2 regions of the Bradyrhizobium cosmicum genome follow, and region 2 is predicted to be linked to the other one. Evidence: riboswitches for the same ligand, from Rfam matches in the RefSeq annotation. Region 2 holds a riboswitch; the other holds the start of a gene.
The links. A riboswitch is a leader RNA that binds a small molecule or an ion and turns the genes downstream of it on or off. The one in region 2 is predicted to bind glycine.
Positions count from the first base shown of each region.

Region 1: another riboswitch for glycine. It lies ahead of gcvT (glycine cleavage system aminomethyltransferase GcvT); the one in region 2 lies ahead of FNV92_RS13355 (D-amino acid dehydrogenase).

Region 1 covers NZ_CP041656.2:2,667,322-2,683,111, reverse strand. Annotated here, with positions in the region: gene FNV92_RS12625 (NADPH:quinone oxidoreductase family protein) at 1-722, shown strand, start outside; gene FNV92_RS12620 (hotdog fold domain-containing protein) at 759-1,508, shown strand; gene FNV92_RS12615 (GGDEF domain-containing protein) at 1,653-2,999, shown strand; gene FNV92_RS12610 (LysR substrate-binding domain-containing protein) at 3,091-3,987, opposite strand; gene FNV92_RS12605 (SDR family NAD(P)-dependent oxidoreductase) at 4,103-4,855, shown strand; gene FNV92_RS12600 (nuclear transport factor 2 family protein) at 4,987-5,370, shown strand; gene FNV92_RS12595 (TrmJ/YjtD family RNA methyltransferase) at 5,486-6,685, opposite strand; gene FNV92_RS12590 (NADP-dependent isocitrate dehydrogenase) at 7,033-8,247, shown strand; gene FNV92_RS12585 (DUF3455 domain-containing protein) at 8,346-8,846, shown strand; gene FNV92_RS12580 (DUF3303 domain-containing protein) at 8,852-9,136, shown strand; gene FNV92_RS12575 (cyclic nucleotide-gated ion channel) at 9,140-10,372, opposite strand; gene alaS (alanine--tRNA ligase) at 10,379-13,060, opposite strand; glycine riboswitch at 13,295-13,383, shown strand; gene gcvT (glycine cleavage system aminomethyltransferase GcvT) at 13,529-14,677, shown strand; gene gcvH (glycine cleavage system protein GcvH) at 14,688-15,056, shown strand; gene gcvP (aminomethyl-transferring glycine dehydrogenase) at 15,260-15,790, shown strand, end outside.
Region 2 covers NZ_CP041656.2:2,815,058-2,830,847, reverse strand. Annotated here, with positions in the region: gene FNV92_RS13365 (ABC transporter substrate-binding protein) at 1-566, opposite strand, end outside; gene FNV92_RS13360 (M20/M25/M40 family metallo-hydrolase) at 835-1,965, shown strand; glycine riboswitch at 2,061-2,165, shown strand; glycine riboswitch at 2,169-2,281, shown strand; gene FNV92_RS13355 (D-amino acid dehydrogenase) at 2,350-3,651, shown strand; gene FNV92_RS13350 (ABC transporter permease) at 3,834-4,775, shown strand; gene FNV92_RS13345 (ABC transporter permease) at 4,793-5,680, shown strand; gene FNV92_RS13340 (ABC transporter ATP-binding protein) at 5,695-7,344, shown strand; gene FNV92_RS13335 (M81 family metallopeptidase) at 7,581-9,086, shown strand; gene FNV92_RS13330 (M20 aminoacylase family protein) at 9,101-10,264, shown strand; gene FNV92_RS13325 (amidase) at 10,267-11,688, shown strand; gene FNV92_RS13320 (crotonase/enoyl-CoA hydratase family protein) at 11,981-12,871, shown strand; gene FNV92_RS13315 (NADPH:quinone oxidoreductase family protein) at 13,008-13,985, opposite strand; gene FNV92_RS13310 (2-hydroxychromene-2-carboxylate isomerase) at 13,985-14,593, opposite strand; gene FNV92_RS13305 (glutathione binding-like protein) at 14,733-15,434, opposite strand; gene FNV92_RS13300 (methionine synthase) at 15,556-15,790, shown strand, end outside.

The sequences.
Region 1 (15,790 bases), 150 kb from region 2:
CCTGCAGCAGCTGGACCGGCGGCTACGCCGAACGGATGACAGCCAAGGCATCGAAGAGCGTGCTTCTGCCCGATGGCGTCGCGTTCGAAGCCGCGGCGACGGTGCTGCACAATTACGGCACGGCCTACTATGCGCTGGTCGAGCGGGCCCGGGCCAAACACGGCGAAACGCTGCTTGTCACCGGCGCTGCCGGCGGGGTGGGCCTCGCCGCCGTCGACCTCGGCCGCCATCTGGGCCTGCGCGTCATCGCCGGGGTCGGGTCCGACGACAAGGCCGCCCTGGTGCGCGACTACGGCGCCAGCGATGTCGTCAACTATCGCAGCGAGGATCTGCGCGACCGGATCAAGTCGATCACATCGGGAGACGGCATCGATATCGGCTTCGACAATGTCGGCGGTGCGATCTTCGAGCAGATCGCCCGACTGATGAAGTGGGGTGGACGGCTGATGCCGATCGGCTTCACCAGCGGCGAGGTTCCCTCGATCCCGATGAACCTGCCGCTCCTGAAGAATTATTCCATCATCGGCGTCTTCGTCGGCGCCTGGGCGGAAAAATTCTCCACGGAAGCCGCGCGCATGAACGATGCGCTGGTGCAGTTACTGGCTCAAGGAAAAATCCGCCCGCATATCGATCGCATCCTCCCCTTGGACGAGGCCACCGAAGCCATGCAAGCCGTCGCCAATCGCATGGTTCAGGGAAGAATTGTCCTCAAGATCAGATAAAGTGCGTGAGGCGACGACAGAAGAGGCAGTCAACCGTTGACCGAGATCATCATCGACAAGCGCTATTGCGGTCCCCCGAACTCCGGCAATGGCGGTTATGTCTGCGGCCGGCTCGCCCGGCATATTCCCGGGGCTGCGGAAGTGACGCTGCGCGCCCCGCCGCCGCTGGACACATCGCTCGATGCGATCGCGACCGGCGACGGCGCGTGGGAGCTTCGCGACGGCGCAAAGGTCGTCGCGACCGGGCGGGCGGCGGGCTTGGAGCTCGCGCGCGTGGAGACAGCCAGTTTCGAGGAAGCCTGCGCCGCCGAGCTATTGACGCCGGTGAAGCCGCACGAACATCCGCTGCCGACCTGTTTCGTCTGCGGCCCCGCGCGGGCCAAGGGCGACGGCCTGCGCATCTTCGCCGGACCGCTCGGACGTCATTCACGGAACGCCGTTCTCGCGGCGAGCTGGACACCCGATCCGACGCTGGCCGCCGACGACGGCCTCGTCGCCGACGAGTTTCTCTGGTCGGCGCTCGATTGCCCCACCGGCTATGCCTGCAACTACAACCAGGAAAGCGACGGCTTCGACAAGGCCCCACTCCTGCTGGGCCGGATGTCGGCCCGGATCGAGGCAAGGCCTCGTCCCGGCGAGCGCTGCATCATCACCGCCTGGTCCACCGGCCGCGACGGCCGCAAGCGCACCGCCGAGGCTGCTGCGCATGACGAGGGCGGCAGGCTGCTGGCGGTGGCAAGGGCGACATGGATAGAGGTCCAACGCGAGGTCCAGCTCGGGCGATAGTAGGGTGTATTAGCCCGCGGCTGCGCAAAGCGCAGTCCGCGAGCGTAATCCACCACCTCTCTGTCCGCCCGCCTAGCAAGGAGGTGGATTACGCTTCGCTAATCTACCCTACTGACGAAGCGCACAGCCGGCGCGACCGCGGGCATGTCGTGGCGAGCCCTCATCGAATTTACCTTCCATCAAGCACGGATCGCGATCAGGCGGGTCTGTAAAGGCGGCCTTAGCACCCCCTCGTCTTTGGTCATCCGCAAGAGAAGGGGATGCTCTGGGATGCGGTCCGAAGGCGGACGATACAGCTTGCCGCGCTGGCGATTGATGCGTTGGTTGACGGATGTCGGCCCCGACGTGCCGGGCGACATTCGCGCAGCCCTCATCTCCCAACTCTTCGGTGCGGTCCCGATCTTCGCGGGCGGCGCCATCAATTCGGTCGCGATCGCGGCGATCATCGCGTATCGGCTGCAGACCGGGCTGCTTGTCGCCTGGTTCGTGCTCGAACTGATGATTTGCCTTGCGCGCCTCGCGGTTCTGGTCGCGGCGCATCGCGCGATCCGGCTGCACCGGCCCACCCCGACCGATCTTCATCTCTTGCTCTCGATGGCCTGGAGTCTCAGCCTCGGACTGGGCGCTATCGCGAGCATCAGCAGCGGCGACTGGCTGGTCGCGATGCTCGCCTCGATGTCCACGGCGGCCATGATCGGCGGCATCTGCTTCCGCAATTTCGGCGCGCCACGATTTGCAGGACTCATGATGCTGATCAGCCTCGGCCCCGTCGCCGTGTACATCGCTCTTCTCGGCGAGCCGATGCTCTACATCATGATCTATCAGATCCCGATGTATCTCGCGGCAATGGCGGGCGCGGCCTTCCGGCTCAACAGGATGCTGATCACGACCATGCGGGCCGAGCGCGAGAACAGCCATCGCGCGCACCATGACGCGCTCACGGGTCTGCTGAACCGCGCGGGATTCATCGACGCGCTGGAGGCGAAGATCGCGCAATCCAGTCGTGAGGACCGCCCTGTTGCCCTGTTCTTCGTGGATCTCGACGAGTTCAAGCCGATCAACGACACGTTCGGACATGGAGCCGGCGATCGGGTGCTCAAGGGAGCCGCCGAGCGACTGCGCAAGGCAGTGCCGGAGAGCGCGGCAATTGCGCGGATGGGCGGCGACGAATTTGTCGCGCTCGTTGAAAACGTCACAGCCGAGCAGGCGCTGGCGATGGGACAACGCATCGTCGGCGAGATCGGGGCGCCCTATCAGCTCGATGGCGAGACCCGCGCCAGTGTTGGTGCGAGCGTGGGCATTGCGCTGTCACCGGATCATGGCTCCCAGGTGGCCGAGCTGCTTGCGGTGGCGGATGGAGCCCTCTACGAGGCGAAATCCAGCGGCAAGTCTCGCTGCTGCCTGGCTTCGATCGATCTGAACCTGACCGCGCTGCGCCGGCTTCAGGCCGGCAGCAAGCGCGCCACGAATGAGACCAGCGTCGCCGCCTGAGCTGCGTAGGGTGGATTAGCGAAGCGTAATCCACCACGTCTCAGTCCGCTCGGTTGGCAAAGAGGTGGATTACGCCTTCGGCTAATCCACCCTACGAAACCAACGTCTTGGAAAAGCCGGCCGCCAGATGATCGATCAGCGCGCGGACCGCCCGCGGCAGGCCTCGTCGGGTCGTGAAGACGAGATGCACCAGGCCGCGTTGACCGCGCCATTCCGAGAGCACATGGACGAGCTTACCTTGCCCGAGCGCCTCCCGGCAGAGGTGATCCGGCAACAGCGCAATACCGAGGCCGGCGACCGCCGCATCCCGCACCGCGCCAAAGTCACCGCAACCCATGCGTGGTTCGTGTTTGACGACGCGAGCGCGCCCGTCGTCCGTCTCCAGATGCCATTCGACCAGATTGTCCTCATCTGAAGTCGCCAGCGTCGGAAGCGCGTTCAAATCATCCAGGGTTCGCAGCCGGCTTGCCAATTGCGGGCTCGCGACCAGGATGCGCGTGGACGTCCCCAGCGACCGCATGGTGAGCGCCGCATCCCCGACAAGGACGGAACGAACGCGCAGAGCCACATCGATCCGCTCTTCAATCAGGTCGACCGGCCGGTCGATGGCGACGAGTTGCAGGCGAACCTTGGGATAGCGGATCAGGAAGTTCGACGTGAGCCCGAAGATTTCCGCGACCATGCCGGTCGGGCAACTGAAGCGAATGCGGCCATGGGGTTCGGCCTGCGCTTGCGTCACCAGCGCCTCGGCCTGTTCGGCTTCGGCCAGGATCGCACGACAGCGCTCGTAGAAGGCCTGCCCTACTTCGGTGACGCGAAAGCGGCGGCTCGATCGTTCGATGAGGCGCAGGCCCAGGCGCTCTTCCAGCCCGGCAATCCGCCGGCTGAGCTTTGACTTGGGCTCGCGCAAGGCCCGTCCGGCGGCAGCAAAGCCGCCGTGCCCGACCACCTCGGCGAAATAGGCAAAGTCGTTCAGATCAGTCTTCATCGTTCCTCATATAGAACGATGCGTACCATATTCGCCGTCTACTCGCATCATCGTTCTATAGGCATCTACGAGGGGCAACGGCGCTTCTGCCAAATGCTTCCAACGGAGACGGACGATGACTGACAGGTTCAACAACAAGGTCGTGGTGGTGACCGGCGGCACGAGCGGCATCGGCCTTGCGACCACCAAGGCTTTTGCGGCCGAGGGCGCTTCGGTGTTCATCACCGGCCGCCGCAAGGATGCACTCGACGCTGCGGTGAAATCGATCCGCGGCCGCGTGACCGGCGTGCAGGGCGATATGGCCAACCTTGCCGACATCGACCGGCTCTACGATGCCGTGCAGCAGAAGCACCAGCACATCGACGCGATCTTCGCCAATGCAGGCGGCGGCGAATTCGCACCGCTCGGCGCGATCACCGAGGAGCACTATCAGCGCACGTTCGACACCAACGTGAAGGGCGTCCTCTTCACCGTGCAGAAGGCACTGCCCTTGCTCCGCGACGGCGCCTCCATCGTGCTGAACGCATCGACCACGAGCATTTCGGGTACGCCGGCCTTCAGCGTCTATTCGGCAACCAAGGCCGCGGTGCGCAACTTCGCGCGCAACTGGATCCTCGACCTGAAGGACCGGCACATCCGCGTCAACGCCATCAGCCCCGGTGTCACCGAGACGCCCGGCCTAAATCATCTGTTTGGCGCCGGCGAGCAGGCGGAGGGCACCAAGAGCTATCTCGCGGGCCTGATCCCGGCCGGCCGCGTCGGACAGCCCGAGGAGATCGCCAAGGCCGTGCTGTTCCTGGCGTCGGACGAAGCAAGCTTCGTCAACGGCGTCGAACTCTTCGTCGACGGCGGCCAGGTGCAGATCTGACGCGCGAACTCAATTCGTAGGGTGGGCAAAGGCGCCAAGCGCCGTGCCCACCACCTCGATCAATCAGTCGAAACACGTGGGCACGCTTCGCTTTGCCCACCCTACGAGGCCAGTGGAATTTGGAGACAACTATGACCCAACTCAATACATCCGCGGATCGCATCCACGAGTTGCTCCGTCGCAACCTTCAGGAGGTTTTCGGCGAGGGCGACGCGAAGCGCCGCCGCGCCGCCATCGACGAGTTCTGGACCGAGAACGGCGCCCTGTACGCACCGCCAGGCATCATTGTCGGTCGCGACGCGATCGACAAGTTCGCCGGCGATCTGCGCGCCACGCATCCCCACTTCGTCTACACGCCGACAGGCGAGCCGCAGGCGCTTCACAACGCCGGGCGGCTGGCCTGGGGATCGGGTCCGCGCGGCGAAGCACCTGATTACACCGGGTGGGACGTCATCATCGCGGAGGACGGCAGGATCTCCGCGCTCTACGTGTTCCTCGACCCGCCCGGCAAGTGAATGCTGAATCGCAACTGGTGCGAAGGGTGGATTGGCGAAGCGTAATCCACCACCTCTCTCTCCGCTCGGATAGCAAGGAGGTGGATTGCGCCTTCGGCTAATCCACCTACGAGACCTACGAAGCTTGCTCGATCATCGCCTGCAATCTCACCAGTTGCGCCTCGAGATCCCGCTCCACGTCTGCCGCCAGGATCTCGATCACACGATAATCCCGTGCCTCGAGCCACGTCCGCCGGCCCGCGCGGTCCGCCGCGATCGTCTCGTTCTCGGCCGGGTTCACCAGCTCGATCGCGATCCGGTGCGGGAACGAGACGAAGTCCGGGATGTGGCGACCGACCGGGGTCTGGCGCTTGAAGCTTCCCGCGAAACGGCGATCGCGCGTGAGCGCCTGCCAGAGCAGGCGCTCGGCATCGGTCGGGTTGCGGCGGAGCAGGCGGGCGAGGCCACGCACGGTCGAGCCGCTGTCGGACACCCCGCCGCCCTGCCCGTGCTCGGCCAAGAGCGCGCGCAGGCGCGTGGCCTGCTCGCCGTCGAGCACGCCGCCCTTGGCCGGACCCTTGCGCCCCTCGGCAATCGCCATCACCACGCCGTGCAGGGTGTGCATGTCCTGCTTGGTCGGGTCCATGCGGGTGAAGATGTTGCGCAAATTCACCAGCATGGTGTCGCGCTTCTCGGCCGGGCGCAGGAACTCGACCTTGTCGAGCTCCCGGATCAGGTTCTCGAAGAAGGCCTGGATCTGGTGCTGCGAAGCGCGCTCGGAGCGCTCCGGCATGGCATGCGGCAGTTCGCCTGAGGTTGCCCGCTTGAACCATTCATAGCCGACCAGCAGCACCGCCTGGGCGAGGTTCAGCGAGGCAAAGCCCGGATTGACCGGAAAGGTGATGATGCGGTTGGAGAGCCCGACCTCCTCGTTAGTCAGGCCCCAGCGCTCGCGGCCGAACAGGATACCAGCCTTGCCTCCCGCCGCGACGTGGCCGGAGATTTCGGCGGCGGCGGCTTCCGGCCCGACCACCGGCTTGGCCTGGTCATGCGGGCGCGCGCTGGTCGCGAACAGCAGATCGAGATCGGCCACCGCCTCTTCGACCGTGCCAAACAATTCGACCTTTTCCAGAATATGGTCGGCGCCGGCCGCGGCGCGCTGGGCGGCGATGTTGGGCCAGCCGTCGCGCGGGTTGACGATGCGCAAGGCGCCGAGCGCAAAATTGCCCATGGCGCGCGCGGCCATGCCGATGTTTTCCCCGAGCTGCGGCTCGACCAGGATCACGATGGGACCGTCGAGGGAAAGGCCCGCCTTGCTCTTGTCAGTCCCCGACATCTCGTTTCGCTTTCACTGGGTTCTCAAGGCCTTGGCAGGGCGCTCTTCAGGAATTGATTCAAAGCCGGCCTTGGCCCCATCCTGGACCGACCGCCCGTTCGCCTGTCGTTTGCCTGTCCTGACGAAATTCTCAAGGGAAATAACGGGTTGGATTCGACTTTTGAATCTCGCTTGAAAGCTCAGCCCCGCCCTCGCGGCCGGGCCGTTACCCGCCCCCCATCTGAGGAAGCTGGATCGGCTAAAAGTGCATAATCACTTGGCTTTCGCCCGCCGCGCGGCGGTGCTAAGAGGCGGCGGATATTCAAATTGGCGCAGGTGGCGCCGTTCCCAAGAGGGCTTCCCCGATCATGGCAAAAATCAAGGTATCCAATCCCGTCGTCGAACTCGATGGCGACGAGATGACCCGGATCATCTGGCAGTACATCAAGGACAAGCTGATCAACCCGTTCCTTGACGTCGAGCTGCTCTATTTCGACCTGGGGATGGAGTACCGAGACCAGACCAACGATCAGGTCACCATCGACGCCGCCGAAGCCATCAAGAAGGTCGGCGTCGGCGTCAAGTGCGCCACCATCACTCCGGACGAGGCCCGGGTGAAGGAGTTCAACCTCAAGCAGATGTGGAAGTCGCCGAACGGCACCATCCGCAACATCCTCGGCGGCGTGATCTTCCGCGAGCCGATCATCTGCAAGAACGTGCCGCGCCTGGTTCCCGGCTGGACCAAGCCGATCATCATCGGCCGCCACGCCTATGGCGATCAGTACCGCGCCACCGACTTCAAATTCCCGGGCAAGGGCACCCTGTCGATGAAGTTCGTCGGCGAGGACGGCACCGTGATCGAGAAGGAAGTGTTCAAGGCCCCGGGCGCCGGCGTCGCCATGGAGATGTACAATCTCGACGACTCCATCATCGACTTCGCCCGCGCCTCGCTGAACTACGGCCTGCTGCGCAACTATCCGGTCTATCTGTCGACCAAGAACACCATCCTCAAGGTCTATGACGGCCGCTTCAAGGACATCTTCCAGGACATCTATGACCGCGAGTTCAAGAAGGAATTCGAGGCCAAGGGCCTGACCTACGAGCACCGCCTGATCGACGACATGGTGGCCTCGGCGCTGAAATGGTCCGGCGGCTATGTCTGGGCCTGCAAGAACTACGACGGTGACGTGCAGTCCGATACGGTCGCGCAGGGCTACGGCTCGCTCGGCCTGATGACCTCGGTGCTGCTGACCCCCGACGGCAAGACCGTCGAGGCCGAAGCCGCTCACGGCACCGTGACCCGCCACTACCGCGAGCACCAGAAGGGCAAGGAGACCTCGACCAACTCGATCGCGTCGATCTTCGCCTGGACCCGTGGCCTCGCCCACCGCGCCAAGCTCGACAACAATGTCGAGCTCGCCAAGTTCGCCAACACGCTGGAGAAGGTCTGCGTCGACACCGTCGAGGAAGGCTACATGACCAAGGACCTCGCGCTCCTGGTCGGCGCCGACCAGCGCTGGCTCTCGACCACCGGCTTCCTCGACAAGGTCGCGGATAACCTGGCAAAGGCGCTGGCGGCCTGACGGCCATCCGCAATTTCGCCCGACTGGGCCGGACATCATCACGGGCCGCGCGACAAGCGCGGCCCGTTTTCTTTTTTGGGAGCTTCGTGGAGACCACCATGTGGATCAAGCTTGCTGCCCCCACCCTGCTGCTCGCGGCTATGATCGGACCGGCGGCCGCCGCGGACCCGCTCCCTGACGCCATCGCAGCGCCGGACGAGTCCCTCGTGCTTAGCGTCCATGCCGAAGGCGCGCAGGTCTATGAGTGCAAGGCCGGCACCGACGGCAAGCTCGCCTGGGCCTTCCGTGAACCGATCGCGACGCTGCTGTCCGAAGGCAAGACCATCGGCCGACATTATGCGGGCCCGAATTGGGAGCTGGCCGACGGTAGCGCCGTGGTCGGCAAGGCCGTCGGCAACGCGCCGGGCGCCACCGCGGCCGACATCGCCTGGCTGAAGCTGGACGTCACCGCTCACCGCGGCAGCGGCGTCCTGACGCCCGTCACCACGGTCCAGCGCATCAACACCCACGGCGGCAAGCTCGACGGCGCCTGCGAGAAAGCCGGCGAGTTCAGGAGCGCGCCCTACTCCGCCGTCTACGTCTTCCTGAAGAAGGGCTGAGGCCTATGCTTTTCATGGTGATCGAACGCTTCAGGGATCGCGATCCCATTCCGGTCTACCGCCGCGTGCGCGACGAGGGCGTCAAGTTTCCGGACGGCCTCAAATATCTCGGCAGCTGGATCGAGCCAAATTTCGACCGCTGCTTCCAGCTGATGGAATGCGACGACGCCCGCCTGCTGCAGGAATGGGTTCTGAACTGCCAGGGCAAAGGCATGACCTTCGAGATCGTGCCTGTGGTGCCGAGCAAGGAGACGCGCGAGGTGGTCGCGCCGTTCCTCGACAGGCACTGACGGCTACTTGCCGCGGCGCCCGTCTTCCTGTTCGGCCTGTGCCAGTTCAGCCGGCGCAAGGTCGCCGGTGTCGGCGAGCCGCGCCTTGGCGGTGGTGTGGACGTGCTCGGCGAGCGTCGGCATGCGTTCGATCAGGGCGTGAAAATCGTGAGCATCCAGCACCAAGAGCCGCGTCTTGCGCGTCGCCGTCACGGTGCCGCTGCGCTTGGTCTTGTGCAGCAGCGCGATCTCGCCGAAGAAGGTGCCGTCGGCGAGCCGCACCTGCTGGCTCGGCAGCGCGATCTCGACCTCACCGGCGGTGATGAAGTACATCGACGAGGCGGCGTCGCCCCGCCGCACCAGGATCTCGTCCTGCTCGACGGTGCGCGCGCGGAGCAGCCGCATGATGTCGGCGATCTCCGCGGCCGACAGATGCGAGAACAGCGGCACCCGCGCCAGCATGCCCCAGGTCACGACGAAATCGCGCCGTTTCACCTCTTCGGCAAAGGCGGTCGAGATGATCGCGACCGGCAGCGCGATCATGGCGAAGCCGCTGACGATGGTGAAGACGGAGACGAATTTTCCGAGCGCCGTCACCGGCACGACGTCGCCATAGCCGACGGTGCCGAGCGTCACGATCGCCCACCACATCGCCTGCGGGATGGTGCCGAGCTTGTCCGGCTGCACGTCGCGCTCGATGGCGTAGAGCAGCGAGGCGAAGGTCAGCACCGCGCCGATCAGGATGACGATGCAGCCGATCAGCGCACGCCGCTCGGCGTGCACGGCGGCCAGCAGCGAGCGCATCGCCGGCGAGTATCGTATCAGCTTGAAGAACGGCAGCACGCCGAGGGCGGCCAGCGTCGCGTGCCGACCCGTCGCCAGCACGATCGCGGCGGGCAGGAACGCCAGCAGATCGATGATGCCGAGCGTCGAGAAGGCATAGCCGAGCCGGTCGGCGAGCGCCGAGGCCTTGCGTTGCGTGTGACCCGCCACCGTCCACAGCCGCGCGGCATATTCCAGCGCGAACACGATCACGGACAGGATCGTGATCCCCGAAAACAGCGCACCGAACTCCGCGTCGAGCTCCGGCACCGAGGCGAGGATCATCGCAGTCACGTTGAGCACGATGACGCCGATGATGAGCTGGATGAAGCGCGATCCGGCCGAATAGGCCAGCGGATCGTGCTCCAGCAATTCGTAGAGGCGATCCCTTAAGTTGGGATCGCGAAGCCCAATTCCTCGCGGAACGAGGCGCATGGCTGCCTAGGCGCCCGCTGCAATGGCTTTTTGGATCTCCGACAGGGCGTCGAGAGCCTTTGCTCCGTCAGGACCGCCCCCTTGCGCCATCTCGGCGCGGCCGCCGCCACCCTTTCCGCCGACGACCGGCACGCCGATCTTGACCAGGCTTGCGGCGTCGAAGCGGGCCGACAGATCCTTGGTCACGCCGACAACGAGGCTGGCCTTGCCGTCGGCCGTCGTATTCGCAACGGCGACGACACCCGACTTGATTTCGGCCTTGGCCTGGTCGACCAGCGACTTGAGCTCGTCGCTCGGCAATCCCGTGACGTGCAGCCTGTAGAACTTGACGTCACCGATCTCCACGACGTTGGACTGTCCGCCGTCGCCGGCGGACGCGCCGCCGCCCATCGCGAGCTTCTTGCGGGCGTCGGAGAGCTCGCGCTCGAGCTTCTTGCGCTCCTCCATCAGCGCGGTGATGCGCGCCGGGACGTCGTCGATCGAGGTGCGCAGTTCGTTGGCTGCCGTCTTCGCCAGCGCCATGGTCTCGTTGGCGTGCCTGCGTGCGTAATTGCCGGTCAGCGCCTCGATGCGGCGCACGCCGGAGGCCACCGCGCTCTCGCCGGTCAGCGTGATCAGGCCGATGTCGCCGGTGCGCCGCACATGGGTGCCGCCGCACAGTTCGACCGACCAGCCTAGCGCGTTGGCGCCGCGCTCGCGCGCGGTCCGGCCCATTGAGACGACCCGGACCTCGTCGCCGTATTTCTCGCCGAACAGTGCGCGGGCGCCCGCCTCACGCGCTTCATCGACGCCCATGACGCGGGTCGTGACCTCGTCGTTCTCCAGCACCACATCGTTGGCGATGTCCTCGACGCGGGCGAGCTCTTCCGCCGTGATGGGCTTGGGATGCACGAAGTCGAAGCGGAGACGGTCGGGTGCGACCATCGAGCCGCGCTGGGCGATGTGATCGCCGAGCACCTGGCGCAGCGCCTCGTGAATGAGATGCGTGGCCGAATGATGCGCGCGGATCGACGAGCGCCTGCCGTGATCGACCTCGAGCTGCAGCGCGGTGCCGAGCCTCAGTTCGCCGCTCTCCACGGTGCCGACATGGACGAAGAGATCGCCGAGCTTCTTCTGCGTGTCGGTGACGCGGAACCTGATGCCGCCCTCACCCGTCAGCACGCCGGTGTCGCCGACCTGGCCGCCGGATTCCGCGTAGAACGGCGTCTGGTTCAGCAGCAACGCACCAGGCTCGCCGGCCTTGAGGCTGGCAACTTCCTGGCCGTCCTTCACCAGCGCAGTCACCACGCCTTCGGCGCTCTCGGTCTCGTAGCCCAGGAATTCAGTGGCGCCGAGCTTCTCGCGCAGCGGGAACCAGATCGCCTCGGAAGCTGCCTCGCCCGAGCCCTTCCAGGACTCGCGCGCCTTGGCCTTCTGGCGCTCCATCGCGTCGGTGAACGAGGCCTGATCGACGCCGATGCCGCGCGATTTCAGCGCGTCCTGCGTCAGGTCGAGCGGGAAGCCATAGGTGTCGTACAGCGTGAAGGCGACGTCGCCGTCGAACATGTCGCCCTTCTTCAGGGACGCGCTCTTCTCGTCGAGGATGGCAAGGCCGCGGGTCAGCGTCTTGCGGAAGCGGGTCTCTTCCAGCCGCAGCGTTTCCTCGATCAAATTCTCCGCGCGCATCAGCTCGGGGTAGGCCTGGCCCATCTCGCGCACCAGCGCCCAGACCAGCCGGTGCATCAGCGGCTCTTTCGCGCCCAGCAGCTGCGCATGGCGCATCGCCCGGCGCATGATCCGGCGCAGCACATAGCCGCGGCCCTCGTTCGAGGGCAGCACGCCGTCGGAGACCAGGAAGGCCGAGGAGCGCAAATGGTCGGCGATGACGCGGAACGAGGCCATGGTCTGCTCATTCGGCCCGCTGCCGAGCGCGGACGACGTCGCGTCGATCAAATGACGGAACAAGTCGGTCTCGAACACGCTGTCGACGCCCTGCATGATGCTGGCCATGCGCTCGAGGCCCATGCCGGTGTCGATCGAGGGACGCGGCAGATCCACGCGCTCCTCCTTCGTCACCTGCTCATACTGCATGAACACGAGATTCCAGAACTCGAGGAAGCGGTCGCCGTCCTCTTCCGGCGAGCCCGGCGGTCCGCCCCAGATGTGATCGCCGCGGTCGATGAAGATCTCCGAGCACGGGCCGCACGGACCGGTGTCGCCCATCGCCCAGAAATTGTCCGAGGTCGGAATGCGGATGATGCGGTCGTCGGAGAAGCCCGCGATCTTCTTCCACAGATCAGCCGCCTCGTCGTCGGTGTGGTAGACGGTGACGAGCAGCTTGTCCTTCTTCAGTCCGTATTCCCTGGTGATCAGCGTCCAGGCGAGCTCGATCGCGCGTTCCTTGAAATAGTCGCCGAACGAGAAGTTGCCGAGCATCTCGAAGAAGGTGAGATGGCGCGCGGTATAGCCGACATTGTCGAGGTCGTTGTGCTTGCCGCCGGCGCGCACGCATTTCTGCGACGTGGTGGCGCGCTGATAGGGCCGCTTCTCGACGCCGGTGAAGACGTTCTTGAACTGCACCATGCCGGCATTGGTGAACATCAGTGTCGGATCGTTGCGCGGCACCAATGGCGAGGACGACACGATCTCGTGGCCGTTCTCGGCAAAGAAGTTCAGAAAGGTCGACCTGATCTCGTTGACGCCGCTCATGTTCATCCAATCGGGTGTGCTTGGACCCGCTGACTTGCCTTCCAAACCGCGAGTTTGGACTGATATCTGCGGGCCAGAGCGCTTTTAGACAAGGCCAGCTTCGCTGTCCAGAAACTGTGCAGACAGATCAGTGGGTTGCCGCCTCAGCGCAATCCCGTTGCAATCCCTTTGGAAAGGCGCAAAGCCTGCGTTGACAGGCTTGGCCGCCCTGTGGTCTGTACCCATCTGTATCGTACGGCCACGTCGGGAGAGACCGGCATTGGTGCCGGCGCCGAAGGAGCAACCGCCCCGGAAACTCTCAGGCAAAAGGACCGCGTGGCTTTGACGACATCTGGAAAGAGGCACTGGCGGGTTTAAGGCCCGGACAGCGTCCGCCGACGGGATAATACTCTCAGGCACAGCGACAGATGGGGCTTCGACTGGTGTCCACCGGGGAATCGTCCTCGGGGAACCGCCGAGGGCCCCGTAATGCTTGCGCGCGACGACCAAGACTCCCTGAAAAGAACGCCCCTTCACGGGCTGCATCTATCCCTCGGCGGCAAGATGGTGCCGTTCGCGGGCTATGACATGCCGGTGCAGTACCCCGCGGGCGTGCTCAAAGAGCACCTGCAGACCCGCTCTTCCGCCGGCCTGTTCGACGTCTCCCACATGGGCCAGATCGCGCTCCGGCCGAAATCGGGCAAGGTCGAGGACGCCGCCCGCGCGCTGGAGCGGCTGGTGCCGCAGGATATCGTCGCGATTGCACCGGGCCGGCAGCGCTACGCCCAGTTCACCAATGAGGGCGGCGGCATCCTCGACGATCTCATGGTCGCCAATTTCGGTGACCACCTGTTCCTGGTCGTCAACGCCGCCTGCAAGGACGCCGACGAAGCGCATCTGCGCGCGAATCTCTCCGGCGACTGCATCATCGATTCGCTTGAAGACCGCGCGCTGGTCGCGTTGCAGGGCCCGAAGGCGGAATCGGTGCTGGCGAAATTATGTGCAGAGGCGCCATCCATGAAGTTCATGGACGCCGGCCCGCACAAGGTCGCCGGCCTCGACTGTTTCGTCTCGCGCTCCGGCTACACCGGCGAGGACGGATTCGAGATTTCGGTCCCCGCCGCCGATGCCGAGCGGCTTGCAAAGACCCTGCTGGAAAACCCCGACGTGATGCCGATCGGCTTGGGTGCCCGCGACAGCCTGCGGCTGGAAGCCGGGCTCTGCCTCTACGGCCACGACATCGACACGGACACCACCCCGGTCGAGGCCGCGCTGGAATGGTCGGTGCAGAAGAGCCGACGCCGCGGCGGCGCGCGCGCCGGCGGATTTCCGGGTGCGGAAAAGATCCTCGCTCATTTCGACAACGGCGCATCCCGCCGCCGTGTCGGCCTGCTGGCCCAGGGCCGCGCGCCGGTGCGCGAAGGCGCGCTGCTGTTCGCGACCAGCGCAGGCGGCGAGCCGATTGGAAAAGTGACATCGGGCGGCTTCGGCCCGAGCCTGAATGCGCCGGTCGCGATGGGCTACGTGCCCACTGCATCGAGCGCGCTCGGCACGCAAATCTTCGCCGAGGTGCGCGGCCAGCGCCTGGCCCTCACAGTCGCCGCGATGCCCTTCGTGAAAAACACCTACAAACGCTGAGGATCCGAGAATGACCACGACGCTGTACACCTCCGACCATGAATGGCTCGCCATCGACGGCGATGTCGCCACCGTCGGCATCACCGACTACGCGCAGTCGCAGCTCGGCGACGTCGTGTTCGTCGAACTGCCCAAGGTCGGCCGCGCGCTGAAGAAGGCGGAAGCTGCCGCCGTGGTGGAATCGGTCAAGGCCGCCTCCGACGTTTACGCGCCTGTGACCGGCGAAGTGCTCGAGGTGAATGACGCCCTCACCGCCGAGCCGGCCCTGGTCAATTCCGATGCGCAAAGCAAGGCCTGGTTCTTCAAGATCAGGATTGCCGACAAGGGCGAGCTCGGCGGCCTCATGGATGAAGCGGCGTACAAGGCCCATACGGCGTGAGATGGCGATGCGGATGCCCGCGATCGTCATGGCCGGGCTTGTCCCGGCCATCCACGGCCTTCGTGCGGCACCAAGAACGTGGATGCCCGGGACAAGCCCGGGCATGACGAGCTTTTGGCACGGACGTGCCAAGGCAAAATGATCGGCTCATGCGATTGCAGGGCATGACGGCAACGACAGATGACCTAAAGCGAGGACCCATGATGACCGCGCACCGCAAATCCAACGGCGACACCGCCACCTCCTTCGTCCGCCGCCACATCGGCCCTTCCGCGCGCGATGTCACCGCGATGCTGGAAACCGTCGGCGCCAAGACCGTCGACGCGTTGATGTCGGAGACGCTGCCGGCCTCGATCCGGCAGGCCGCCCCGCTCGATCTCGGCAAACCACTCAGCGAGACCGAGGCGATCGCGCACATGGGCGACCTCGCAAGAGAGAACCAGGTCTTCACCTCGCTGATCGGCCAAGGCTATTCCGGCACGATCTTGCCCACGGTGATCCAGCGCAACATCCTGGAAAATCCGGCCTGGTACACGGCCTACACGCCCTACCAGCCCGAGATCAGCCAGGGCCGGCTGGAGGCGCTGCTCAACTTCCAGAGCATGATCTGCGACCTCACCGGGCTCGACGTCGCCAATGCCTCGCTGCTGGACGAAGCCACCGCCGCCGCCGAAGCCATGGCGCTCGCCGAGCGCCACTCGCAGGTGAAAGCAAAAGCCTTCTTCGTCGACAAG
Region 2 (15,790 bases):
TCGGGAATCGGCTTGTCCGGCGGGGTCTCGGCGAGGCGCTTCGGCATCATGAAGGCAACGCGCGAGGACGGCTTGCCGATCGAATCCAACACCAGGCCGTAGGGCTCCTTGAGCTTCAGCGTGATGGTCTTGGGGTCGGTCGCCTCGATGCTCGCGGTGAACTGCATCATCTGCTGGCCCATGCCGTCGACCGCGGCCCAGCGCTTGAGCGAGGCGACGCAGTCTTCGGCCGTCACCGGCGCGCCGTCATGCCACTTCAGGCCGTCGCGCAGCGTGAAGGTGTAGGTCAGCTTGTCGTCGGAGATTTTCCAGTCCGCCATCTGCGGCTGAATCTTGAAGTTCGAGTCGGTCGAGATCAGCGTGTCGTAGACCATGTAGCCATGGTCACGCGTGATGTAGGCGGTGGTGAAGATCGGATCGATGATACGCAGATCCGAATGCATCACCGCGGTGATGGTCTTGCCGGCCGCAAATACCGGCGAGGCCATTGCGGTCGAAAGTGCGACGACCGAAAGCGCAAGTGTGGAGGCGAACGCGCGACGCCCCCGGCGCATCAAGCTCAGCATAAAAGTCTCTCCTGACGTGAAACTGTTCAAAGGCAGGTTATAGGTTGAGCATTCGGTTCGTTCCGTAGGCGAACTAACCTCATGCAATGCCTTTATCTTTTCGAGACTTGCAGACAGTGTTGAGCGCGTCAATCCGGTTTAGCTGCAAGCCCAAGCGGCGCGCGCACGGGCTCCACAAAGATCGGTTTGGCTCTACAACACTCCCCGCTCGTCCTGCCCAGCGCAATGCAATGCGCGTTCCATCTTTCGAAGCTTGAGAGACATTAAGATGAATCCAGCCAATCTTCCCTTCGATTCCGAGGCCATGCTCGAAGGCCTGCGTACCTGGGTCGACTGCGAGAGCCCGACCTGGGACGCCGGTGCCGTTAACCGCATGCTCGATATCGCAGCGCGGGATATGGCAATCATGGGTGCGACGATCGAACGCATCGCCGGCCGCCAGGGCTTCGGCGGTGTCATCCGCGCGAGCTTCCCGCATCCGAAGCAAGGCGAGCCCGGCATCCTGATCGCCGGTCACATGGATACCGTCCACCCGGTCGGTACCATCGAGAAGCTGAAATGGCGGCGCGAGGGCAACAAGTGCTACGGCCCCGGCATCTACGACATGAAGGGCGGCAACTACCTCTCGCTGGAAGCGATCCGGCAGCTGGCGCGCGCCTCCTTCACCACGCCGCTGCCAATCACCGTGCTGTTCACGCCAGACGAGGAAGTCGGCACGCCCTCGACGCGCGACATCATCGAGGCGGAGGCTGCGCGCAACAAATATGTGCTGGTGCCCGAGCCGGGCCGCGCCGACAACGGCGTCACCACCGGGCGTTACGCCATCGCGCGCTTCAATCTCGAGGCGACGGGCCGGCCGAGCCACGCCGGCGCAACGCTGTCGGCGGGACGCTCTGCGATCCGCGAGATGGCGCGGCAGATCCTCGCGATCGACGCGATGACGACGGAGGATTGCACCTTCTCGGTTGGCGTCGTGCATGGCGGACAATGGGTGAACTGCGTTGCCACGACCGCCACCGGCGAAGCGCTGTCGATGGCCAAACGCCAGGCCGATCTCGACCGCGGCGTCGAGCGCATGCTGGCCCTGTCGGGCACGGCCAACGACGTCTCCTTCAAGGTGACTCGCGGCGTCACCCGGCCCGTATGGGAGCCGGATGCAGGCACGATGGCGCTGTATGAAAAGGCACGCAGCATCGCCAAATCGCTCGGCGCCGAGTTGCCGCATGCGAGCTCCGGCGGCGGCTCCGACGGCAATTTCACCGGTGCGATGGGCATCCCGACGCTCGACGGCCTCGGCGTGCGCGGCGGCAATGGCCACACGCTCGAGGAGTTCATCGAGGTCGACAGCCTGGTCGAGCGCGGCCGGCTGATGGCGGGTTTGCTGGCGACGCTCGAGTAAATTGAATCAATCTTGCACTGCACAATCCGTTGGCAGTCACGGTCGAAATTTGGCCTTGTCTAAAAATGAGGCGCATCGTACTGCTCGATGGTCCACGCGACGATGCGGGAGAGATCGCAACGAAGGCTTCCAGCCTTCCTTGCGGCGCCGACGGAGCAACCGCCCCGGAAACTCTCAGGCAAAAGGACTGTATCGTCAGGACGATCTGGAGAGAGACGGCACGATCTGAAAGTCGTGACGTCCACCGAAGGGGATAGTCCGGAGCTGACCTTACGGGGTCTGCGCCGGGTCAAGCTCTCAGGTAACCGTGACAGATGGGGCGCCGCCAACGGCTTTACGGCCGGCGGTTAGCCGACTCTAACTCACGGGAGCCCCGAACCTGCCATGACCCATATCGCCATCATCGGCGCCGGTATCACCGGCGTAACGACCGCCTATGCCCTGCTTGAACGCGGCTACAAGGTGACGGTGCTCGACAAGCACCGTTACGCCGCGATGGAGACCTCCTTCGCCAACGGCGGGCAGCTCTCCGCCAGCAACGCCGAGGTCTGGAATAGCACCGCGACCATCCTCAAAGGCCTGCGCTGGATGTTCCGGCGCGACGCGCCATTGCTGATGAACCCGCGGCCGAACTGGCACAAATATTCCTGGATGAGCGAGTTCGTCGCCAACATCGGCAACTACCGCGCCAACACAATAGAGACCACGCGGCTTGCGATCGAAGCCCGCAAGCATCTGTTCGAGATCGCGGCACGCGAAGGCATCGACTTCGATCTCGAACGCCGCGGCATCCTCCACATCTATCACGACAAGAAAGGCTTTGAATCCGGCCTGCGCGTCAACGCGCTGCTGCAGGAAGGTGGCCTCGACCGCCGTCCGGTGACACCGGAGGAAATCCGCGCCATCGAGCCGACGCTGCGCAAGGACTATTACGGCGGCTTCTACACCCCGTCGGATGCGACCGGCGATATCCACAAGTTTACCCGCGGGCTGGCCGAGGCCTGCAAGCGACGCGGCGCCGCCTTCATTCACGAGGCCAACATCGATTCGATCGCTCGCGCCGGCGCCGGCTTTGTCATCGGCTGGGCCGATCTGTCCGCAAGCGATGCGGCCGCATCCGCGCGCGGCATGCTGAAGGTGGACGGCGTCGTGGTTTGCGCAGGTGTGGCGAGCCGTCACTTCGCCACCCTGCTCGACGAGCGCGTCAACGTCTATCCGGTGAAGGGCTACTCGATCACCGTGCAGCTCGACACCGCCGCGAGCCGCAACGCGACGCCGACCGTCAGCCTGCTCGACGAAGCCGCCAAGATCGTCACCAGCCGGCTCGGTGCCGATCGCTTCCGCGTCGCCGGCACCGCCGAATTCAACGACTTCAACCGCGACATTCGCGCCGACCGCGTGCAGCCGCTGGTCGACTGGGTGCGCAGCAACTTCCCCGACGTCGAGACGTCGCGTGTCGTTCCGTGGGCAGGGCTACGGCCGATGATGCCGAACATGATGCCGGTGGTGCGCGCAGGGCGGATACCGGGCGTGTTCTTCAACACCGGCCACGGCCATCTCGGCTGGACCCTGTCGGCCGCGACCGCGCAGATGATTGCCGGGACCATCGACGGCTGGCGCGGGCTCAACGCTCCGCCGACCGTCCCCTCACTCAAGGTTGAGACCGAGCTGCGTCATGCATCCTGAGTGGTTCCGATGGGGCGCAGGGCGGGCCCTTGATACCGCCCTGCCCTTGGCACACAATTTGCCCCGCGAAGTCGGCATCTCCGGCCGGCTTTCCCAGCCCGAATGACAGGCGCGCATGATAAACACGACAGATTCCACGGGCGCCCCAAGGCGCCACACGTTCCGCAGCCGGAGATAGGTGCATGCTAGGTTATCTCATTCGCCGCGTTCTGGCGGCGGTCCCCGTGATGGGTGTCGTCGCGCTGTTCGTGTTTCTGCTGCTGCGGTTGACCCCGGGCGACCCCGCCGCAATTCTCGCCGGTGACAACGCGACACCTGAACGGCTGGAGCGCATCCGCGACTCCCTCGGCCTCAACGAGCCGTTGATCGTGCAGTTCATCACCTGGGTGAACAAGCTGCTGCACGGCGACCTCGGAACGTCGCTGATCTCCAACTTGCCGGTCATCAAGATGATCAGCCAGCGCGTCGAGCCGTCGATCTCGATCGCGCTCTCGACCATCGTCCTCGCGGTCATTGTCGCCGTCCCCCTGGGCGTGATCGCGGCATGGAAGCATGGCACCTGGATCGACCGCTTCGTGATGGGTCTCTCCGTGCTCGGCTTCTCGGTGCCCGTGTTCGTGGTCGGCTATCTCCTGATCCAGGTGTTCGCGATCGACCTGCGCTGGGTGCCGGTGCAGGGCTTCCGCAGCATCTTCAACGGCTTCGGACCCTTCTTCGAGCGCATCATCCTGCCGACCTGCGCGCTGTCCTTCATTTACGTCGCGTTGATCGCGCGCATGACGCGCGCGGCCATGCTCGACGTGCTCGGCGAGGATTACGTCCGAACGGCGCGCGCCAAGGGTATCAACGAGGTCGCAGTGATGATGCGACATGCGCTACGCAACGCAGCTGTGCCCGTGATCACCGTGATCGGCACCGGCTTTGCGCTGCTGATCTCCGGCGTCGTCGTCACCGAGAGCGTGTTCAATATCCCCGGCATCGGCCGCCTCACGGTGGACGCGGTGCTGGCGCGCGACTATCCGGTGATCCAGGCGATGATCCTGCTGACCTCGCTGATCTACGTCGTCGTCAATCTGCTGATCGACGTCGCCTACACGCTGCTCGATCCCCGGATCCGGTACTGAGGCAAGGGTAACAACACATGTCGGTCGATAGCCTTCCCCAGTCTTCCATTCCGATCACGGCGCCGTTGCGGCCGCGCTTCGGATTCCTCACCTCGACGCCGATCATCGCGGCGGCCACGGTCTGCCTTGTGCTGATCGTACTGGTCTCGATCCTCGCGCCGCTGATCGCGCCGCATGATCCGATCCAGCTTGCGCCGTCGCAGCGGCTGAAGCCCTCCTCGGCGCAGTTCCTGCTCGGCACCGACGCCTTTGGCCGCGACCTGCTCTCACGTGTCATCTATGGCGGGCGCATCTCGCTGCTGATCGGCATCGGCTCGGCGATCCTGGCGATCGTCATCGGCCTTGCGATCGGCCTCGTCTCCGGCTTCTTCAAGCTGGTCGATTCCGTCCTGATGCGCGTCATGGACGGCCTGATGGCGATGCCGAGCATCCTGCTCGCGATCGCCGTGGTGTCGCTGTCCGGCGCCAGCATCTGGACCGTGATGGTTGCCATCACCATCCCGGAAATCCCGCGCGTGGCACGTCTGGTTCGCTCGGTCGTCTTGTCGGCGCGCGAGGAGCCCTATGTCGAAGCCGCGATATCGGTCGGCTCGTCGCTCCCGAAGATCATGTGGCGACATCTGATGCCGAACACGATCGCACCGCTGATCGTGCAGGGCAGCTACGTCTGTGCCTCGGCGATTCTCACCGAGGCTATCCTCTCCTTCCTCGGTGCCGGCATCTCGCCGGAGACGCCGACCTGGGGCAACATCATGGCCGAAGGCCGCCAGTATTTTCAGCTCAAGCCGACGCTGATCTTCTGGCCGGGCCTGCTGCTCTCGATCGCCATCCTCAGCATCAATCTGATTGGCGACGCCGCACGCGACGCCCTCGACCCCCGCATGAAGCAGCGGGAGGGGAAGTGATGAGCGACAAAGTGATGACCAACCCAGTTCTCGACATCAACAACCTCGTCGTCTCCGTCGGCAAGAAACCGGGCGGGCCAAAGATCATCGACGGCATCTCGATCCAGGTGCACAAGGGCGAGACGCTGTGCCTCGTCGGCGAAAGCGGATCGGGCAAGTCGGTGACCTCGCTGACCACGATGGGCCTGCTGCCGAAAGGCACGCTGGTTCCGACCGGCGGCAGCGTCAAGCTGGTCGGTGAGGAGATTCTCACCGCGACCGACCGCCGCCTGCGGCAGCTGCGCGCGACGCAGATGGCGATGATCTTCCAGGAGCCGATGACCGCGCTCAATCCAGTGGTGCCGGTCGGCCGCCAGATCGACGAAGTCCTGCGCGCCCATACCAATCTCGACGCGAAGGCGCGCAAGAAGCGCATCCTGGACATGATGGAGCAGGTCCGCCTGCCCCAGGTCGAGCGCATCTTCGCCTCCTATCCGCACCGCCTCTCCGGCGGCCAGCGCCAGCGCATCATGATCGCGATGGCATTGGTGCTGGAGCCGAAGCTGCTGATCGCGGACGAGCCGACCACCGCGCTCGACGTCACCACGCAGAAGCAGATCCTGACCCTGATCCGCGACCTTCAGCGCGATCACGGCACGGCTGTGCTGTTCATCACCCACGACATGGGCGTCGTCGCCGAGATCGCCGACCGCGTCGCGGTGATGCGGCAGGGCCGGCTGGTGGAAACCGGTCCGCTCGAGACCGTGCTGCGCAACCCGACCATGGAATACACCCGCAACCTGCTGTCGGCGGTGCCGAGCCTGGTGCCGCGCGCCCCGCGCGAGGACAGCCGCGAGCCGGTGGTGCTGGAGGCCAACGACCTCAGCAAGGTCTACAAGGAACGCTCCTTCTTCGGCAAAGGCCGCGAAGTAGTCGCCGCCGACAAGGTCACGCTGACGCTGCGCAAGGGCCGCACGCTCGGCATCGTCGGCGAAAGCGGCTCGGGCAAGTCGACGGTGGCGCGCTGCATCGTCCGCCTGATCGACCCGACCTCCGGCGGCGTGCGCCTCGCCGGCCGCGAGATCTCCGACATCTCGCGTCGCCTGCTCCAGCCGCACCGCAAGAAGATCCAGATCGTCTTCCAGGATCCCTATCGCTCGCTCAACCCGCGCGTCACCGTCGGCGAGAGCATCGCCGAAGGCCCGATCAATTACGGCACCTCGCATGCCGATGCGATGAAGCGCGCCCGTGAGCTGCTCGAGCTGGTCGGCCTGCCCGCGGACGCCGTGACGCGCTATCCGCACCAGTTCTCCGGCGGCCAGCGCCAGCGCATCGCCATCGCGCGGGCGCTCGCGCTCGATCCGGACGTGCTGGTCGCCGACGAAGCAGTCTCCGCACTCGACGTCTCGGTGCAGGCGCAGGTGCTGGAACTGCTCGACGAAATCCAGAATCGGCTCGGCATTGCGATCCTGTTCATCACCCACGATCTGCGCGTCGCAGCCCAGATCTGCGACGAGGTCGTGGTGATGCAGCATGGCCGCGTCGTCGAACAGGGCCCCGCCGCCGAGGTGCTGACGCATCCGAAAGAGGACTATACAAAGGCCTTGCTGGAAGCTGCACCGGGCCGCGGCTGGGATTTCGCGAACTTCCGGCCGGTGTCGGAAGGTATGGCGGCGACGGCTTAGCTCTTCCCGCCGTCATTCCAGGGCATCGCGAAGCGATGAGCCCGGAATCCATCGAGCCACCGAGTTTGCCGCACGATGGATTCCGGGCTCGCGCCAAGTGGCGCGCCCCGGAATGACGGCAGAGCAGCATTCCCAAAACGTCTTGACCCTATGCGCGGCGCGAGTGCGTCCCGCCTTGCTCTCTCCGCAAGGCCAAGGCTAACGTCCCCCCCTCTTTGCTCACTGGACTGGAATTGATGACACGTATCGCCGTCGGCGGCTTCCTGCACGAGACCAACACCTTCGCTCCGACGAAGGCGACATTCGCGGACTTCCAGCACGGCGGCGGCTGGCCGGCGATGACTGAAGGGCCCGACGTGCTGAAGGTGATGCGGCGCATCAATGTCGGCCTCGCCGGCTTCGTCGACAGCGCCGAAGCCAGCGGCTGGGAACTGGTTCCGACCATCGCCTGTGGGGCGAGCCCGTCCGCGCATGTCACCGAGGATGCGTTCGAGCGCATCGTCAAGGTGATGGTCGACGGCATCGCGGCCGCCGGCCCGCTGGATGCGGTCTATCTCGACCTGCACGGCGCCATGGTGACGGAGCACCTCGACGACGGCGAAGGCGAGATCCTGGCGCGCGTGCGCCGCGTCATCGGCAAGGATGTTCCGCTGGTCGCCAGCCTCGACCTGCACGCCAACGTCACGCCAGAGATGATGGAACATGCGGACGCGCTGATCGCCTACCGCACCTATCCCCATGTCGACATGGCCGAGACCGGCCGCGCCTCGGCGAAGCACCTCGCGCTGCTCCTGAACACGAAACAGCGTTTCGCAAAGTCGTTCCGCCAATTGCCATTCCTGATCGCGATCAGCTGGCAATGCACCAACGATTTTCCCACCAAGGGCATCTACGAACAGCTGGCCGCGCTCGAGGGCGATGCGGTTCCGACGCTCTCGTTCGCGCCGGGCTTCCCCGCCGCCGATTTCCGCGACTGCGGCCCGAGCGTGTTCGCCTATGGCAAGACGCAGGAAGATGCCGACCGCGCGGCCGATGCCGTCGTGAAGCTGATCGAGAGCCACGAGGACGATTTCGACGGCAAGATCTGGTCGCCGGATGACGGCGTGCGTCATGCCATGGAACTCTCGAAGAACGCCAGCAAGCCGATCATCATCGCCGATACCCAGGACAATCCCGGCGCCGGCGGCGATTCCGACACCACCGGCATGCTGCGCGCGCTGGTCCGCAACAAGGCCAGCGCCGCGACCGGCGCGATCTACGATCCGGAATCGGCCCAAGCCGCCCATGCGGCCGGCGTCGGCGCCACCGTGACGCTGTCGCTCGGCGGCAAGTCCGGCATTCCCGGTGACGAGCCCTATCGCGAGACCTTCGTCGTCGAAAAACTCTCCGACGGCCGCTTCATCGCGGCGGGCCCCTATTATGGCGGCCGCGAGATGGAGATGGGCCCGTCGGCGTGCTTGCGCATCGGCGACGTCCGCGTTGTCGTCTCCTCCCACAAGGCGCAGCTCGCCGACCAGGCGATGTATCGCTACGTCGGCATCGAGCCGACCGAAGAGAAGATTCTCGTCAACAAGAGCTCGGTGCACTTCCGCGCCGATTTCGAGCCGATCGCGGAAAAGCTGATGATCTGCGCCGCGCCCGGCGCGATGCCGGCCGACACCGCTTCGCTGCCCTGGACGCGCCTGCGTCCGGGCATCCGCATCAAGCCGAACGGCCCCGTTTTCAATCCCCCTTCACGCTAACCGGACAGGAACACATGCCCACACTCGAGCGTATCGACGGCTATGCCGACGAACTCACTGCTATCAGGCGCGACCTTCATGCGCATCCCGAGATCGGCTTCGAGGAAGTACGCACCTCCGGCATCGTCGCCGACAAGCTGACGAGCTGGGGCATCGAAGTGCATCGCGGTCTCGGCGGCACCGGCGTGATCGGCGTCATCAAGGGCAAGGGCACTGGGAGCAAGCGCATCGGCCTGCGTGCCGACATGGACGCGCTGCCGATGGAAGAGAACACCAATCTGAAATGGAGTTCGAAGATCCCCGGCCGCTTCCACGGCTGCGGCCATGACGGCCACACCACCATGCTGCTCGGCACCGCGCGCTACCTCGCCGAGACCAGGAACTTCGACGGCACCGTGCACCTGATCTTCCAGCCGGCCGAGGAAGGCCTTGGCGGCGCCCGCGCGATGATCAAGGACGGGCTGTTCGAGAAGTTTCCGTGCGACGAGCTCTACGGCCTGCACAACGCGCCCGACCTCAACCACGGCGAGATCGCGATCCTGCCCGGCCCCGCGATGGCCAGCGCCGACTTCTTCGACCTCCGCATCACCGGCTACGGCGCGCATGGCGCGATGCCGGAACGCTCCAAGGACGCGGTGATCATCGCGACCACGCTGGCACAGGCGATCCAGACCATCGTCAGCCGCAACGTCGAGCCGCTGCAGGCCGCCGTCATCTCGATCACGCAGATTCACGCCGGATCCGCCTACAACGTCATCCCTGGCGACGCGCATCTTTGCGGCACCATCCGCACTTTCTCGAAAGAAGTCCGCACCCTGATCGCCGAGCGCATTCGCACGATCAGCGCCGGCATTGCCAGCGCCTATCAGTGCGTGATCGACGTCGACATCCGCGACACCTTCGACGTGCTGGTCAACCAGGTCGAGCAGTCCAAGGTGGTCGAGGAAGTCGCGCGCACGATCGTCGACCCCGCCAACGTGATCACCCGCACCCAGCCGAAGATGGGCAGCGAGGATTTCGCCGACATGCTGCAGACCATTCCCGGCGCCTATTTCTGGGTCGGCCATGACGGCTCGGTGCCGGTGCACAATCCGGGCTTCGTGCTCGACGACAAGATCCTGCCGATCGGCGCCAGCATGTTCGCCCGCATCATCGAAACGCGCATGCCGGTGGGCTAGCAATGCAGAAAAAGCGCGTCGAAGAGGCGGTCACTTCGCTGCACGATCTGTCCGCGGTCGATCTGATCGCGGGCTATCGGGCCAAGCAGTTCTCGCCGAGCGAGGTGCTGGAGGACGTGCTCGCGCACGTCGCCGCGTGGGAACCGCATCTGAAGGCGCTCTATGCGTTCGATCCCGACCGCGCGCGTGAGGCCGCAAAGGCCTCGACCGCGCGCTGGTCCGGGGGCGAGCCCTCGGGCGCGCTCGACGGCGTGCCTGTGACTGTGAAGGACAACATCGCGACCAAGGGCGTGCCGGTGCCGTTGGGCGCCGCGAGCGTCAAGCTGGTGCCGGCCGAGAAGGATGCCCCGCCCGCCGCGCGCCTGCGCGAGGCAGGCTCCATCATCTTCGCCAAGACCACCATGCCCGATTACGGCATGCTGTCCTCGGGGCTCTCCAGCTTCCATGCGCTGGCGCGCAATCCCTGGGACCTCTCCAAGAATCCCGGCGGCTCCAGCGCGGGTGCCGGCGCTGCCGCGGCGGCCGGCTACGGTCCGCTGCATCTCGGCACCGATATCGGCGGCTCGGTCCGCCTGCCCGCGGGCTGGTGCGGCCTCGTCGGCCTGAAGCCGAGCTTTGGCCGCGTGCCGATCGACCCCACCTATGTCGGCCGCGTCGCCGGTCCCATGACCCGCACCGTCGACGATTGTGCGCTGATGATGAGCGTGATCGCAAAGCCCGACCGGCGCGACGGCATGAGCCTGCCGGCCGAGCCGCTCAACTGGAAGGGGCTGGAGAAGTCACCGCGCAAGCTGCGCATCGGCCTGATGCTCGATCCCGGCTGCGGCCTGGCGCTGGAGAAGCCGGTGCGAGACGTCGCGGTGAAGGCCGCAAAGGCGTTCGAATCCGCAGGCAGCGTCATCACCGAAGTCGACGGCATCCTCACGCGCGAGATGCTCGACGGCCTCGACAATTTCTGGCGCGCGCGGATGTGGGACGATCTGTCGAAGCTGACGCCGGCCGAACAGGCAAAGGTGCTACCCTACATTTTCAAATGGGGTGAGTCCGGCGCGAAGCTGTCGGGCGTCGACGTGATCCGCGGCTTCAACCAGACCATGGCGATCCGCGCAGCCGCCGCGAAACTGTTCTGCGAGCTCGATTACCTGGTCTCGCCGACCGCGCCGAACGTGAACTACCCCGCGGACTGGGCCTCGCCCACTAACGATCCGATGAAGCCGTTCGAGCACATCGCCTATACCGTGTCATGGAATATGTCGGAAAATCCCGCCATCTCCATCAATGGCGGCTTCGATGCCAAGGGTTTTCCCATCGGCGTGCAGATCGTCGGCCGCCGCTTCGACGATATCGGCGTGCTCGGCATGGCCAAGGCGTTTGAGAGCCTGCGCGGCCCGCAGAAGCCCTGGCCGAGCCCGCCGGCGATGTAAGACCCTCTCGCATCCCGGAAGCGCGCCCTTTAGGCGCAAGCCCGAATGATTTGAGACAGGCAGCATGCGGAGCCTCTTGCTTACCCTCCCCTGGAGGGGGAGGGTCGGCTCACATGGAGCGCAGCGACGTGTGAGACGGGGTGGGGTGACGGTCTCTCCGCGTCCGACAGTGCCCAAGAGGAGAGATCACCCCACCCCGCTCGCGCTCCGCGCGATCGACCCTCCCCCTCCAGGGGAGGGTCAGTGCCTCCGCTACTGACGCAGTGAAGACAATAAAAGGAAGGAAACCACCATGGCGTATGAGACGATCAAATACGAGGTCGCCGAGCAGATCCTCACCATCACTCTGAACCGGCCCGACAAACTCAACGCCTTCAACGCACAGATGCAGGCCGAGCTGATCGACGCGTTTGACGCCGCCGACAAGGACGACAACGTCCGCGCCATCATCGTCACCGGCGCCGGCCGCGGTTTCTGCGCGGGCGCTGATCTTTCGTCGGGCGCCGACACCTTCGATCGCGACGCGCGGCGCGGCCCGGTGAAGCGCTTCGCCGACGGCAAGGTCGACTACAGCGATCCGCAGGTACGCGACGGCGGCGGACAAGTGACCTTGCGCATCTTCAAATGCCTGAAGCCTGTCATCGCCGCGGTCAACGGCCCCGCCGTCGGCATCGGCGTCACCATGCAGCTTGCCATGGACATCCGCATCGCGTCCGACGCCGCGCGCTTCGGCTTCGTGTTCTCCCAGCGCGGCATCGTGCCGGAGGCGGCCTCGAGCTGGTTCCTGCCGCGCATCGTCGGCATCTCGCAGGCGCTGGAATGGTGTTATTCCGGCCGCGTGTTCCCGGCACAGGAAGCGCTCGCGGGGCGCCTCGTCAGCAAGGTCGTCGCCCCGGACGATCTGCTGCCGACCGCCCGCGCGCTCGCCAAGGAGTTCGCAGCCAAGACCGCGCCGGTCTCGGTGGCGCTGATCCGCCAGATGATGTGGCGCATGATGGGTGCCGACGATCCGATGGAAGCCCACAAGGTCGACAGCCGCGGCATCTATGCCCGCGGCCGCTCGGACGATGTGAAGGAAGGCGTGGTGTCGTTCCTGGAGAAGCGGCCGGCGCAGTTCAAGAACAAGGTGTCCAGCGACATGCCGGACTATTTTCCGTGGTGGACGGAGCGGGAGTATAAGTAGAGCTTCGCAGGGTGGCTTAGCCGAAGGCGTAACCCACCTCTTTGATCTCCGCGGATACAGAAGTGGTGGGTTACGCCGAGCAGATGCGCTTCGCGCATCTGCAGGGCGTAACCCACCCTACAGTTCAGCGGCACCCTCACTCCATCACCAGCGCCACGCGCCCGATCGCCTCGCGATCGAGCAAGAGCCGCATCGCCTTCGCGTAGTCCTCCAGCGGCAGGCGGTGCGAGACGTTGGGGCGCAGCTTGCCCTCCTCCGCCCATTGCAGCAGCGCCTTCAGGCGCACTTCACCGAGCGCCGGATTTTTCCGCACGGCCTCGCCCGCACGCACGCCGAGCACGCTGGCGCCCTTGATCAGCAGCAGATTGGTCTTGGCCGAGCCGATGCCGCCGGTGAAGCCGATCACCAGCAGCCGGGCGCCCCAGGCGATGCAGCGCATCGAGTTCTCGAACACCTCGCCGCCGACGGGATCGAACACCACGTCCGCACCGCGGCCGTCGGTGATGCGCTTGACGGCGTCGCGGAACGGCTCGCGATCATAGCGCACGAGGTGATCGGCGCCGCGCGCTTTGGCAATCGCAAGTTTCTCGTCGCTGGAGGCCGTCGCGATCACGGTCGCGCCGAGCATCTTGCCGAGTTCGACGGCGGCGAGGCCGACGCCGCCGCCGGCGCCGTGCACCAGCAGTACCTCGCCCGGCTCGATCCGACCGCGATCAATCAGCGCATGATAGGCGGTGCCATGGCCGGCGAGATAGGTCGCGGCCTCTGCATAATCGAACGTCGACGGCTTCGGCGTGAGCTGGCCGGGCGTCACCACCGCTTCATCGGTGAACGCGCCATGGCGCATCTTCACGATGACCTTGTCGCCGACCGCGACGCCGCTCGCCTCCGCGCCCACCTCGGTCACGTCGCCCGCGGCCTCCATGCCGGGTGTGAACGGCAGCTCCGGCTTGAGCTGATATTCGCCGGCGGCCATCAGCACGTCAGGAAAATTGAGGCCCGCAGCACGAATTGCGACGCGCACCTCGCCCGGCTTCAGGACGCGCGATGGAAATTCTTCCAGCCGCAGCGTTTCGGGCGCGCCGAGTTCGCGGCAGACGACGGCTCGCACCATCAGGCCGCACTCGCCTTGCTGCGCAGCAGGGCCTCGCGGATCAACGGCAGCCGGTCGTTGCCAAAATACATGTCGGTCTTGTTGACGAAGATCGTCGGCGAGCCGAACCCGCCGCGCGCAATGACTTCTTCGGTGTTGGCCTTGAGCTGGTCCTTGATCGCCTGCTCCGAAATGCCCGCGAAAAACTTCTGCTCGTCGATGCCGACCTTCTTGCAGATCCCGGCGAGCACCGCATCCTGCGAGATGTCCTTGTCACCGCCCCAATAGGCCTCGAACACGGCGGTGGCGAACGGCACCATGTCCGCACCCAGCCAGATGCAGCCGCGCATGGCCTTGACGCTGTTCACCGGGAATACGGTCGGCGGCATCTTGATCGACAGCCCAGCCGAGCGCGCCCAGTCCGCGAGGTCCTTCTTCACGTAGCGCGCCTTCAGCGGCACCGGCGTCTCGCGCTGGGCGTAGACGCTGGGATTGACGGTGTTGAAGATGCCGCCGACCAGGATCGGCCGCCAGACAATCTTGACGCCGAGCTCCTTTGCCAGCGGCTGAATGTTGTGGAAGGCGAGATAGGTCCAGGGGCTGGAACAGTCGAAGAAGAATTCGATCATGGCGTTTCCTTTGTGTTTATGTCTCTCGCTCTCTCCTCGTCATTGCAAGGAGCGAAGCGACGAAGCAATCCAGAATCTTTCCGCTGAACCAGTCTGGATTGCTTCGCTTCGCTCGCAATGACGAGGAGACAGCGGGGGGCTACTGCTTTCCCAATACTTCCTTAGCCCTCTGCCCAAACATGATCTTGCGTGATTCCTCGTCGAACGGCTCTTTCACGAATTTCCCGATCGCAAGTCCTGCCTGCACCTGAGGCCTGGCACGCACCTCGGCGTACCAGCGCTTGACGTTCGGATAGTCGTCGAGCGTGAAGCCCTGCGCCTTGTGGGTCATGGTCCAGGGGAAGCAGGCGATATCGGCGATGGAATAGTCGCCGGCGACATAGGCGCCGGTCTTGGCCAATTGACGGTCGAGCACGCCATAGAGCCGCGCGGCTTCGTCGCGATAGCGCTCGATCGCGTAGGGGATCTTCTCCGCCGCATAAAGCGCGAAATGCCCGTGCTGGCCGAGCATCGGCCCGAGACCGGCCATCTGCCACATCACCCACTGGATGGTGGTGGATCGTCCGCGCAAATCATTGGGCAGCAAGCGGCCGGTTTTCTCTGCCAGATAGATCAGGATTGCGCCGGTCTCGAACGCCGAGAACGGTCCGCCGCCATCGGCGGGCGCGTGATCGACGATCGCGGGAATACGATTGTTGGGGGAGATCGCCAGAAACTCCGGGCTGAACTGCTCACCGGCACGGATATTGACGGGCTTCACGCTGTAGGGGAGCGCGAGTTCCTCCAGCATGATCGAGATTTTCCAGCCGTTCGGCGTCGGCGCATAATAGAGGTCGATCATGACCTTTTCCTTGGCCTTCCCTGCTTGCTTCACCGGAATAGCGAGCGACTTTTGTTGTTCTGTACCTCGACGTTAAGACATGGCAGGAAGGGGCGCAACACAACCTGCCGGGAGGGCCGCCATGCTGTTTCCAACCACGATCGCCGGCTCCTTGCCGAAGCCGGAATGGCTCGCCGAGCCCAACATGCTCTGGGCGCCCTGGAAATCGCAAGGCGATGAGCTCGCGCGCGCCAAGCGCGATGCGACCATGCTCGCGATCAAGGTCCAGGAGGATGCCGGCATCGACATCGTCACCGAGGGCGAACAGGCCCGCCAGCATTTCGTGCACGGGTTCCTGGAGAAGATCGAGGGCATCG